One region of the Streptomyces bugieae genome, then DNA from elsewhere that is predicted to be linked to it. Evidence: riboswitches for the same ligand, from Rfam matches in the RefSeq annotation. Region 1 holds a riboswitch; the other holds the start of a gene.
The links. A riboswitch is a leader RNA that binds a small molecule or an ion and turns the genes downstream of it on or off. The one in region 1 is predicted to bind cyclic di-AMP.
Positions count from the first base shown of each region.

Region 1 (4,772 bases):
TCCGCCCGGCCGCCCGCCGTCCCGGCCCGCGAGCCGTCCCGTCCGGCCATCCGGCCCCGCTGCTCCGCCGTCAGCCGGGCCAGCAGCTGCTCCGCGGCGTCCAGTTTCCGCACGACGGTGACCCGGTGCTTCTTCAGCGTGGTCTCGTTCCGGGTCAGCCGTTCCGCGGTCTCCTCGGCCCGCTGCCGGACCTGCCGCACGCTGCCGAGCCGGCGCGCGTACCCGGCCACCGCGCTCGCCTGGTGGCTGCCCGTCCGCTCCAGCACCGCGGCGCCGTCCAGATAGCGCTGCGGATCGGCGGACAGCAGCAGCCGTACGGTGGGGTCCACGCCGCCGGAGCGGTACTGGGAGGCGGCCAGGGCGCCCAGCCCGGCCCGCGCGGTGTTCAGCTTCTGGGTCCTGCGGGCGGCCTCGTCCTGCAGCCTGCTCAGCTCCTCGCGTGCGGTCTCGGCGGCTTCCTTCGCGCCGTCGTACTTCTGTGTGGCCACCTCTGCCTCCTGGTACAGCGCGTCGACCCGGCCCTTGACCTGGGCGGGGGTGGGCAGGTTCGCCGCCTGGCCGGTGCCGTCGAAGGCGGTGGCGGTGGCGGCGCCGGCGAGGGCCAGAGTGGCGGCCGTGCGGGCGGTGCGCGCGGTGCGCGAGCCGCCGGTGAGCGAGGCGAGCGGATGCTGCCTGGGCTTGCGGTGCGAGGCCACGGTGGCCGTCACTTCCTTCCCTTCGGGCCGTGGGTCCGGCGGCGGCCCGTGAGACGGGGCGGCCGCCGCCGTACCTCTCGGCGGGGCGGCCGACGGAACGCCGGTGCGGGGTCCGGCGCGGCGGGGAGTCGGCCGCCTGGAGGAGGACGCTAAGCCCGGGCGTCACGGGGGTGGGCTCGCTTGCGCGGCATTGTTCGGTTTCGACCGCTGCCGGAACGCGGCTGACCGGAGCGCCATCGCCCGGTCGCCGGGGCCGCTCCGCGCTGACCGAAGCGGCGAATGTGGACGCCCTGCCGGAAAGGGCGTGCTATGCGGCGGATACGATCCGGCCCCATGGACGTAGTCATCAATATCTTCGTCGGCCTGCACATCATCGGCATCGCCGCCCTGCTGGGCGGCTTCCTGACGCAGATGAAGGCGATGGGTGCGGGCACCGCCCGGTTCGTTCCGGCCATGCTGCACGGCGCGCTGACGATGCTGGTCACCGGCATCGTGCTGGTCGGCCTCAACCAGGCGCAGGACCACCCGGTCAACACCATCAAGATCGGCATCAAGATGGCCGTCCTGGTGGTGATCCTGGCGCTGGTCTACGTCAAGCGGGACGAGGAGCAGATCGACAAGGCGCTGTTCGGCGCGGTCGGCGGCCTCACGATGGCCAACATCTTCATCGCCGTCCTCTGGACCTGAGAGCGCCGGCCGTACGGTCCCGGGCCCGTAGTGCCCGGGACCCGGCAACGGCGCACCCACAGCAGCACACCGCGCGGCCGTCGCGCTCCGGGATCCGGAGGCGAGGGCCGCGCGGTGGCGTGTGGGGGGTGGCCGTGGGGGGTGGGCCGTGGGGAGCGGGGCCGGGCGTCAGCCCAGGCGGACGCTCCCGTAGATCGGCATGTAGTAGATCGACTCCTCCCGGACGTTGGCGCCCGGGTGCGGGGCGTGGATCATCTTGCCGCCGCCTATGTACATGCCGACGTGGCTGATGTCGTCGAAGAAGAAGACCAGGTCACCGGGTTGCAGGTCCTTGGTCGCCACCCGCTGGCCGACCTTGACCTGTTCCCAGGTGGTGCGCGGCAGATCGACCCCGGCCGCCTTCCACGCCGCCTGGGTCAGCCCCGAGCAGTCGTAGGACGAGGGCCCGGTGGCGCCCCAGACGTACGGCTTGCCGATCTGGGCGCGGGCGAACGCCAGGGCCTTCTCGGCCTTGGTGGACTGCGAGCCCCCGGTGGAGCCGCCGGTGTCCCCGCCGGTCTGGCCGCCGGTCGAGCCGCCGTCCTGCTGCCGCTGCCGCTCGCGCTCCTGCTGCTTGCGCGCCTCCTCCGCGGCCCGGCGCTTGGCCGCCGCCTCCTTCTGGCGCTCCAGTTCGGCCAGCCGCGCCTTCTCCTGGGCGGTCAGCCGGGACAGCAGCTGCCGGGCCTCGGCGAGCTTCTGCTGCACGGAGCGCTTGGACTCCTTCAGCGCGGCCTGCGTGCTCTGCAGCTGATCCAGGCTGCGGCTCGCCTCGGCCCGCTGGCGGGCGGCGGCCGCGGCCTGCTGCTGGTAGTCGGTGACGGCCTGCTGCTGCCGCCCGGTCAGCCGCTCCATCAGGTGGCTGCGGTCGAAGAACTGCTGCGGGTCCTTGGCGAGCATCAGCTGCGCGGTCGGGTTCATGCCGCCGGTGCGGTACTGCGCCGAGGCGAACGTCCCGAGCTCCCGCCGGGACGCGTTCATCTTCTCCGCCCGCTTGGCCGCGGCGTTGAGCAGCCCGTCCACGGTCTCGCGCTGGTGGTCGGCGCGCTCCTTGGCGGCGTTGTACTTCTGGGTGGCCACCTCGGCCTGCCGGTAGAGGCCGTCGACCTTCTGCTTGACCTCTTCGATGGTGGGCTTGGGGGCCCTGGGGGCGGCGTCGGCGGTCTGCGAGAGCAGGGTGACCGAGGCGAGTGCGGCGGTGGTGAGCCCGGCCGCCGTACGGCGGCTCCCGGGCGAGGTGAGAACGCTGGTGCGCGGCTTGCGATGGGACGCCAAGGCCGGCAACTCCTTCCGTGGACCGCCTACCGGGTTAGCTGTCGGGTTCGGGCGGTGTCGCTGACGGAAGGCCGTGCCCTACGGTCCGTACGTCCGCTGGCGTCGGTCGGACGGATCGATTCACCCCGGTGTTGCTGGTGGGTCCCCGGCTCCGGGTGACCCGGGCGTGACCGGAGGGACACGTCGCGGGCAGGGCCGGACTCGGCGTGGGCGGCCCGTGCGAACGCTGTCGTCCGCGGGGAGGCGGGCTGCCTGAGCGAGGACGTTAGCCAACTCGTGTGGCTCCTGTGAAGGCTGATGTTCGATATGCCCGAAACCTTTTCGTGACCTGAGTGATGCCGTTCCGCTTTGTGGCCGTCCCGGCCACTTGTCCACAGTCCCCGGCACGCTGTCGGTGCGGCGGCCTAGACTCGGTGGGCGATGAGCAGCCTCTTTGACGACAGCTTCCTGGCGGACCTCGGCCACAAGGACGAGGAGCCCCCGCCGCCTCCCGAGGACGAGCACGGGCCGGTCCCCGAGGAGATCCCCGCCGACCTGTTCGGCGGGCGGTTCGACGCGCCCGTGCCCAGGGACGCGTACTACCGCGACGGCGCCGCCCGCCCGGCCATCGACCCCGCCGCGCTGCTCGAGGGGCTCAACGACCAGCAGAAGGCCGCCGTGGTGCACACCGGCGGCCCGCTGCTGATCGTCGCCGGCGCCGGCTCCGGCAAGACCCGGGTGCTCACCCACCGCATCGCGCACCTCCTCGCCGAGCGGCACGTCCACCCCGGCCAGATACTCGCGATCACCTTCACGAACAAGGCCGCCGGCGAGATGAAGGAGCGCGTCGAGCAGCTGGTCGGCCCGCGCGCCAACGCCATGTGGGTCTCCACCTTCCACAGCGCCTGCGTGCGGATCCTGCGTCGCGAGTCCAAGAAGCTCGGCTTCACGTCCTCGTTCTCGATCTACGACGCCGCCGACTCCAAGCGCCTGATGTCCCTGGTCTGCCGCGATCTGGACCTCGACCCCAAGCGCTTCCCGCCCAAGTCCTTCAGCGCGAAGATCTCCAACCTCAAGAACGAGCTCATCGACGAGGAGACCTTCGCGGGGACGGCCGCCGACGGCTTCGAGAAGACCCTGGCCGAGGCGTACGCGATGTACCAGGCGCGGCTGCGCGAGGCCAACGCCCTGGACTTCGACGACATCATCATGACGACGGTCAACCTCCTCCAGGCCTTCCCGGACGTCGCCGAGCACTACCGCCGCCGCTTCCGGCACGTCCTCGTCGACGAGTACCAGGACACCAACCACGCCCAGTACACCCTCGTCCGCGAGCTCGTGGGGACCGGCACCGCCGACATCCCCGCCGCCGAGCTGTGCGTCGTCGGCGACGCCGACCAGTCGATCTACGCCTTCCGCGGCGCCACGATCCGCAACATCCTCCAGTTCGAGGAGGACTACCCGGACGCGACCACGATCCTGCTGGAGCAGAACTACCGCTCCTCGCAGACCATCCTGTCGGCCGCCAACGCGGTCATCGAGCGCAACGAGAACCGCCGCCCCAAGAACCTCTGGACCGACGCCGGCGCCGGCCCCAAGATCAACGGCTATGTCGCCGACACCGAGCACGACGAGGCGCAGTTCGTCGCCGACGAGATCGACCGGCTGACCGACGCCGGCGACGCCAAGGCCGGCGACGTCGCCGTCTTCTACCGCACCAACGCCCAGTCCCGCGTCTTCGAGGAGATCCTCATCCGGGTCGGGCTGCCCTACAAGGTCGTCGGCGGAGTGCGCTTCTACGAGCGCAAGGAGGTCCGCGACGTCCTCGCGTACCTGCGCGTGCTCGCCAACCCCGAGGACAGCGTCCCGCTGCGCCGCATCCTGAACGTCCCCAAGCGCGGCATCGGCGAGCGCGCCGAGGCGATGATCGACGCCCTGTCGCTCCGCGAGAAGATCACCTTCCCGCAGGCCCTGCGCCGGGTCGACGAGGCGTACGGCATGGCGGCCCGCTCCGCCAACGCCGTCAAGCGCTTCAACGTCCTGATGGAGGAGCTGCGGACGATCGTGGAGTCCGGCGCCGGGCCCGCCACGATCCTGGAG
Region 1 is NZ_JAZBJP010000009.1:118,915-123,686, reverse strand. It holds gene V2J85_RS18000 (C40 family peptidase) at 1-707, opposite strand, end outside; gene V2J85_RS17995 (hypothetical protein) at 1,029-1,382, shown strand; gene V2J85_RS17990 (C40 family peptidase) at 1,551-2,693, opposite strand; cyclic di-AMP (ydaO/yuaA leader) riboswitch at 2,701-2,870, opposite strand; gene pcrA (DNA helicase PcrA) at 3,114-4,772, shown strand, end outside.

Region 2 (4,772 bases), on a different contig from region 1:
GCGCCCTGGGGCCGTCACCGGCGGCGGTGGCCTTCCTGGAGGGGCTGGGGGTGGATCCGGGCGGCTCCTGAGGGCGCCGCCGGGTGCCCCGGTGGCGGGCCCGCCGCCCGTGCGCGGGGCGTCTTCCGGGGCGGTTACGGTCAGAGGGTGCACGACGAGCCCCGCCCCACCTCTACGGACCCCACGCCCGCGGACAGCGCTCCGGGCCGCCCCGCGGGCTGCCCGGCCAACCGGCCGGTCCCGCCCGCGCCCGAGCTGTTCACCTGGGAGTTCGCGTCCGATCCGTATCCGGCGTACGCCTGGCTGCGCGAGCACGCGCCGGTGCACCGCACGGCGCTGCCCAGCGGGGTCGAGGCATGGCTGGTGACCCGCTACACCGAGGCGCGGCAGGCGCTGGCCGACGCCCGGCTCTCCAAGAACCCGGTGCACCACAGCGAGTCCGCGCACGGCAAGGGCAAGGTCGGCATCCCGGGCGAGCGCAGCGCCAACCTGATGACGCATCTGCTCAACATCGACCCGCCGGACCACACCCGGCTGCGCCGGCTGGTCAGCAAGGCGTTCACGCCCCGTCGCGTCGCCGAGTTCGCGCCCCGGGTGCAGGAGCTGACCGACCACCTCATCGACGGGTTCGCCGGTCGCGGCGAGGCCGACCTGATCCACGAGTTCGCGTTCCCGCTGCCGATCTACGCGATCTGTGACCTGCTGGGCGTCCCGCGCGAGGACCAGGACGACTTCCGGGACTGGGCGGGCATGATGATCCGCCACGGCGGTGGCCCGCGCGGTGGGGTCGCACGGTCCGTGAAGAAGATGCGCGGCTATCTCGCCGAACTGATCCACCGCAAGCGCGAAACCCTGGAGGGTACCCCCGCCCCGGACGAGGACCTGATCTCCGGGCTGATCCGCGCCTCGGACCACGGCGAGCACCTCACCGAGAACGAGGTCGCCGCGATGGCCTTCATCCTCCTGTTTGCCGGCTTTGAGACGACCGTGAACTTGATCGGTAACGGCACGTACCAGCTGCTCCGGCACCCCGCCCAGCGCGAGCTGCTGCAGAAGTCGCTGGCGGCGGGCGACACCGAGCTGCTGACCACCGGGGTCGAGGAGCTGCTCCGCTTCGACGGCCCCGTGGAGCTGGCGACCTGGCGGTTCGCCACCGAGGAGCTGACCCTCGGGGGGCAGCGGATCGCCGAGGGGGACCCCGTCCTGGTGGTGCTGGCCGCCGCCGACCGCGACCCGGCGCGCTTCCCCGACCCGGACCTGCTCGACCTGACCCGGCGTGACAATCAGCATCTGGGATACGGGCACGGCATCCATTACTGCCTGGGCGCCCCGCTCGCCCGGCTCGAAGGGCAGACCGCGCTCGCCACCCTGCTGACCCGGCTTCCGGACATCCGGCTTGCGGTGGAACCGGCCGAATTGCGGTGGCGTGGCGGGCTCATCATGCGCGGACTGCGGTCGCTGCCGGTGGAGTTCACGTCCGAGCGGCCCTGACCAGCGACGGAGGCCGATGGTGACAGAGCGTCAGGACGTGACCTGCGCGTGATCTTTGCTACACCGACTTGTGACTACCCGTGACCCCGGCTACCTTTCGATCCACGATCGACGGCTCCTCGAACACAGTGCCGAGGAAACCGTCGGATCGCGACAACTCAACCGCCGCGCGAAAGGCATCCGCATGCGTTCCGGGAACGGCCGACACCGTCGCCCCCGTCAAGCACCGGCCATCTTTGTCACGGCGGGAGTGACCGGCTCGGCACTCGCACTGCCTCTGCTCTCCGCCGGTGGCGCCCACGCCGCCGACACCGCGACCTGGGACCGGGTCGCCCAGTGCGAGAGCGGCGGCATCTGGAGCTCGGACACCGGCAACGGTTTCTACGGCGGGCTCCAGCTCACCCAGGACATGTGGGACCGGCACGGCGGCGCGGCCTACGCCTCGCGGCCCGACCTCGCCAGCCGCGCCCAGCAGATCGCGGTGGCCGAGACGATCCTCGACGACCTCGGCCCGGACGCCTGGCCGAGCTGTGCGGTGAACGCCGGTCTGACGAAGGACGGCCGGGTGCCGCGGGTCGACCCGGGCGGCACCAGCACCCCGATACCCGACCCGTCGGACGACGACCGGACCGCCGGCTCCGGCTCCTCCGGTTGGCACGACGGGACGGCCGACGACCCCGGTGGCGACGAGGACGACGGGCCGGCCGGTGACGAGCCGTCGCGGGCCACGCCGTCCCCGTCCACTCCCGACCCCTCGGACTCCGCCGGCACCGGCACGCCGTCCCCCGACCCCGACCGGACCTCCGGCTCGTCCGGGCCGTCCGGCGACGCGACGCCGGGCGACCGGGGCGAGGATCCGTCCGGCACCACCGCCCCCTCCGACGACGGCACCAGCGGCAGCGACGCCAGCGGTACCGGCGACGGCGCCGGTACGGGCAAGGGGGACGGCACGGCCTCCGACGGATCGCAGGGCGGTACGACGACGGACGGCGTGCCGGGCGGTTCGGGCCGGCACCGCGGCGACGCGGACCGGGGCGACGGCGACGGCGGCGACCGGGCCTCCGGCGGGCGGCACGCCTCGCGCGGCGACGACGCGCACCGGACGCCCCCGGCCGAGGGCGACGGGTACACCGTGCAGCCGGGTGACAGCCTGTCAGCGATCGCCCAGGCGCACCGGCTGCCGGGTGGCTGGCCGGCGCTCTACGACCGCAACGAGGACGTCGTCGGCTCCGACGCGGACCTGATCCACCCAGGTCAGCAGCTCGATCTCGGGCAGTCCGCAGGGTAGTTCGCCGGTTTCGGCCCGCTTTGGCGAAAGTGAGACAAGCGTCTCGTTGTGGGGCGGTGGGCCCCGAAGGGTCCACTGCCGTCGCACCGGTCCCCACCTGCGGGTTTGTGACCCCTCCGTGATCAAAAATGGTCAACTCGGTCCAGATGAGGGGGTTTGAACACCCGGGTGGTTCCTGATTACGGTCATCACCGCTCGCCAAAGCGGGCCCCTTCGATCACACGCCGAGTCCTGCCGGTGGTCGGAGGCAGTTGACGCGCAAGCGCCGTAGGCAGGAGCGGGGGAACCAAGGTAGGCGCCGGCCCGGCCCGTGAAAGCGGGTCAGCCGGCTTGGGGTGAAGCCCGGTGCTCATGGCACCGGCCGGGCGACTCACAGTCCGAACCCGACAGCTCACCTCGTAGGCGTCGGTGAGGAAACGAACGAACCATGCTGATCTTCAAGGGCAAGCACCGTCGTCCCTCCAAGGCCGCCCGCGTCGCCACCCTCGCCGGTGTCGCCGGTGCCGCCGTGGCCGTCCCGCTGATGGGCGCCACCTCTGCCTCCGCCGCCTCCGTCGCCACCTGGGACAAGGTCGCCCAGTGCGAGTCCGGCGGCAACTGGTCGATCAACACCGGTAACGGCTACTACGGTGGCCTGCAGTTCTCCAACTCCAGCTGGGCCGCCGCCGGCGGCACCAAGTACGCGCCGCGCGCCGACCTGGCCACCAAGTCCCAGCAGATCGCCGCCGCCGAGAAGCTCCTCGCCCTCCAGGGCCCGGGCGCCTGGTCCTGCGCCGGCGCCGGCGGTCTGACCGCCGGTGGCCCGTCCCCCGACCTGGACAGCAGCACCCCGGTCGCCAAGTCCGCACCGGAGAAGAGCGACGCGGCGGTCAAGCGCACCCCGGCCGCCCCGAAGCACGAGAGCACCCCGGCCGCCCCGAAGAAGAACCAGGGCCACGGCAACTACACCGTCAAGGCCGGCGACACCCTCGCCAAGATCGCCAAGGCGCACGGCACCCACTGGAAGGCCGTCTACGCGGCCAACAAGTCCGTCATCGGCGGCAACCCCAACCTGATCTTCCCGGGTCAGAAGCTCCACGTCTGAGTCGTCCCCGCACCGGGACACCCCTGGTGAGACCGGCCCCGTCCGGCGCGCCCCTCCCCCCGGCGCGCCGCGGCGGGGCTTCTCCGTACCCCGCCGTCCGCGCCGCCGCCGGCCGGACGCTCCGCCGGACTTTCCCCGCTCGGCGAACATTGCGGCAAACATCCCGTGAGCTGGGCCTTTGTGCTGCTTGTGGGGTTATTCCGTCCCACGGAGCGGGCCAAGGGCAGGCGGACCCTCCCCGGGCCGTTAGGCTCGTGCTGCAGAACTCCAGACACCCATGAAGGAGACAACGTGCCGTCCATCGACGTCGTCGTAGCCCGCGAAATTCTCGACTCGCGAGGTAATCCCACGGTCGAGGTCGAGGTCGGCCTCGACGACGGCAGCACCGGCCGTGCCGCCGTGCCGTCCGGCGCCTCGACCGGCGCCTTCGAGGCCATCGAGCTCCGCGACGGCGACCCCAACCGCTACCTCGGCAAGGGCGTGGAGAAGGCCGTCCTGGCCGTCATCGAGCAGATCGGCCCGGAGCTCGTCGGCTACGACGCGACCGAGCAGCGGCTGATCGACCAGGCCATGTTCGACCTGGACGCCACCGACAACAAGGGCTCGCTCGGCGCCAACGCCATCCTCGGCGTCTCCCTCGCCGTCGCGCACGCCGCCTCCGAGGCCAGCGACCTCCCGCTGTTCCGCTACCTGGGCGGCCCGAACGCGCACGTCCTGCCCGTGCCGATGATGAACATCCTGAACGGCGGCTCGCACGCCGACTCCAACGTGGACATCCAGGAGTTCATGATCGCCCCGATCGGCGCGGAGTCCTTCTCCGAGGCCCTGCGCTGGGGCGCCGAGGTCTACCACACCCTCAAGAAGGTCCTGAAGGCCAAGGGCCTGGCCACCGGCCTCGGCGACGAGGGC
Region 2 is NZ_JAZBJP010000042.1:34,864-39,635, reverse strand. It holds gene V2J85_RS35835 (LysR family transcriptional regulator) at 1-71, shown strand, start outside; gene V2J85_RS35830 (cytochrome P450 family protein) at 256-1,491, shown strand; gene V2J85_RS35825 (LysM peptidoglycan-binding domain-containing protein) at 1,742-2,779, shown strand; cyclic di-AMP (ydaO/yuaA leader) riboswitch at 3,033-3,199, shown strand; gene V2J85_RS35820 (transglycosylase family protein) at 3,207-3,863, shown strand; gene eno (phosphopyruvate hydratase) at 4,155-4,772, shown strand, end outside.
Region 2: linked by a shared signal. The riboswitch ahead of V2J85_RS35820 (transglycosylase family protein) and the one ahead of V2J85_RS17990 (C40 family peptidase) in region 1 are both predicted to bind cyclic di-AMP.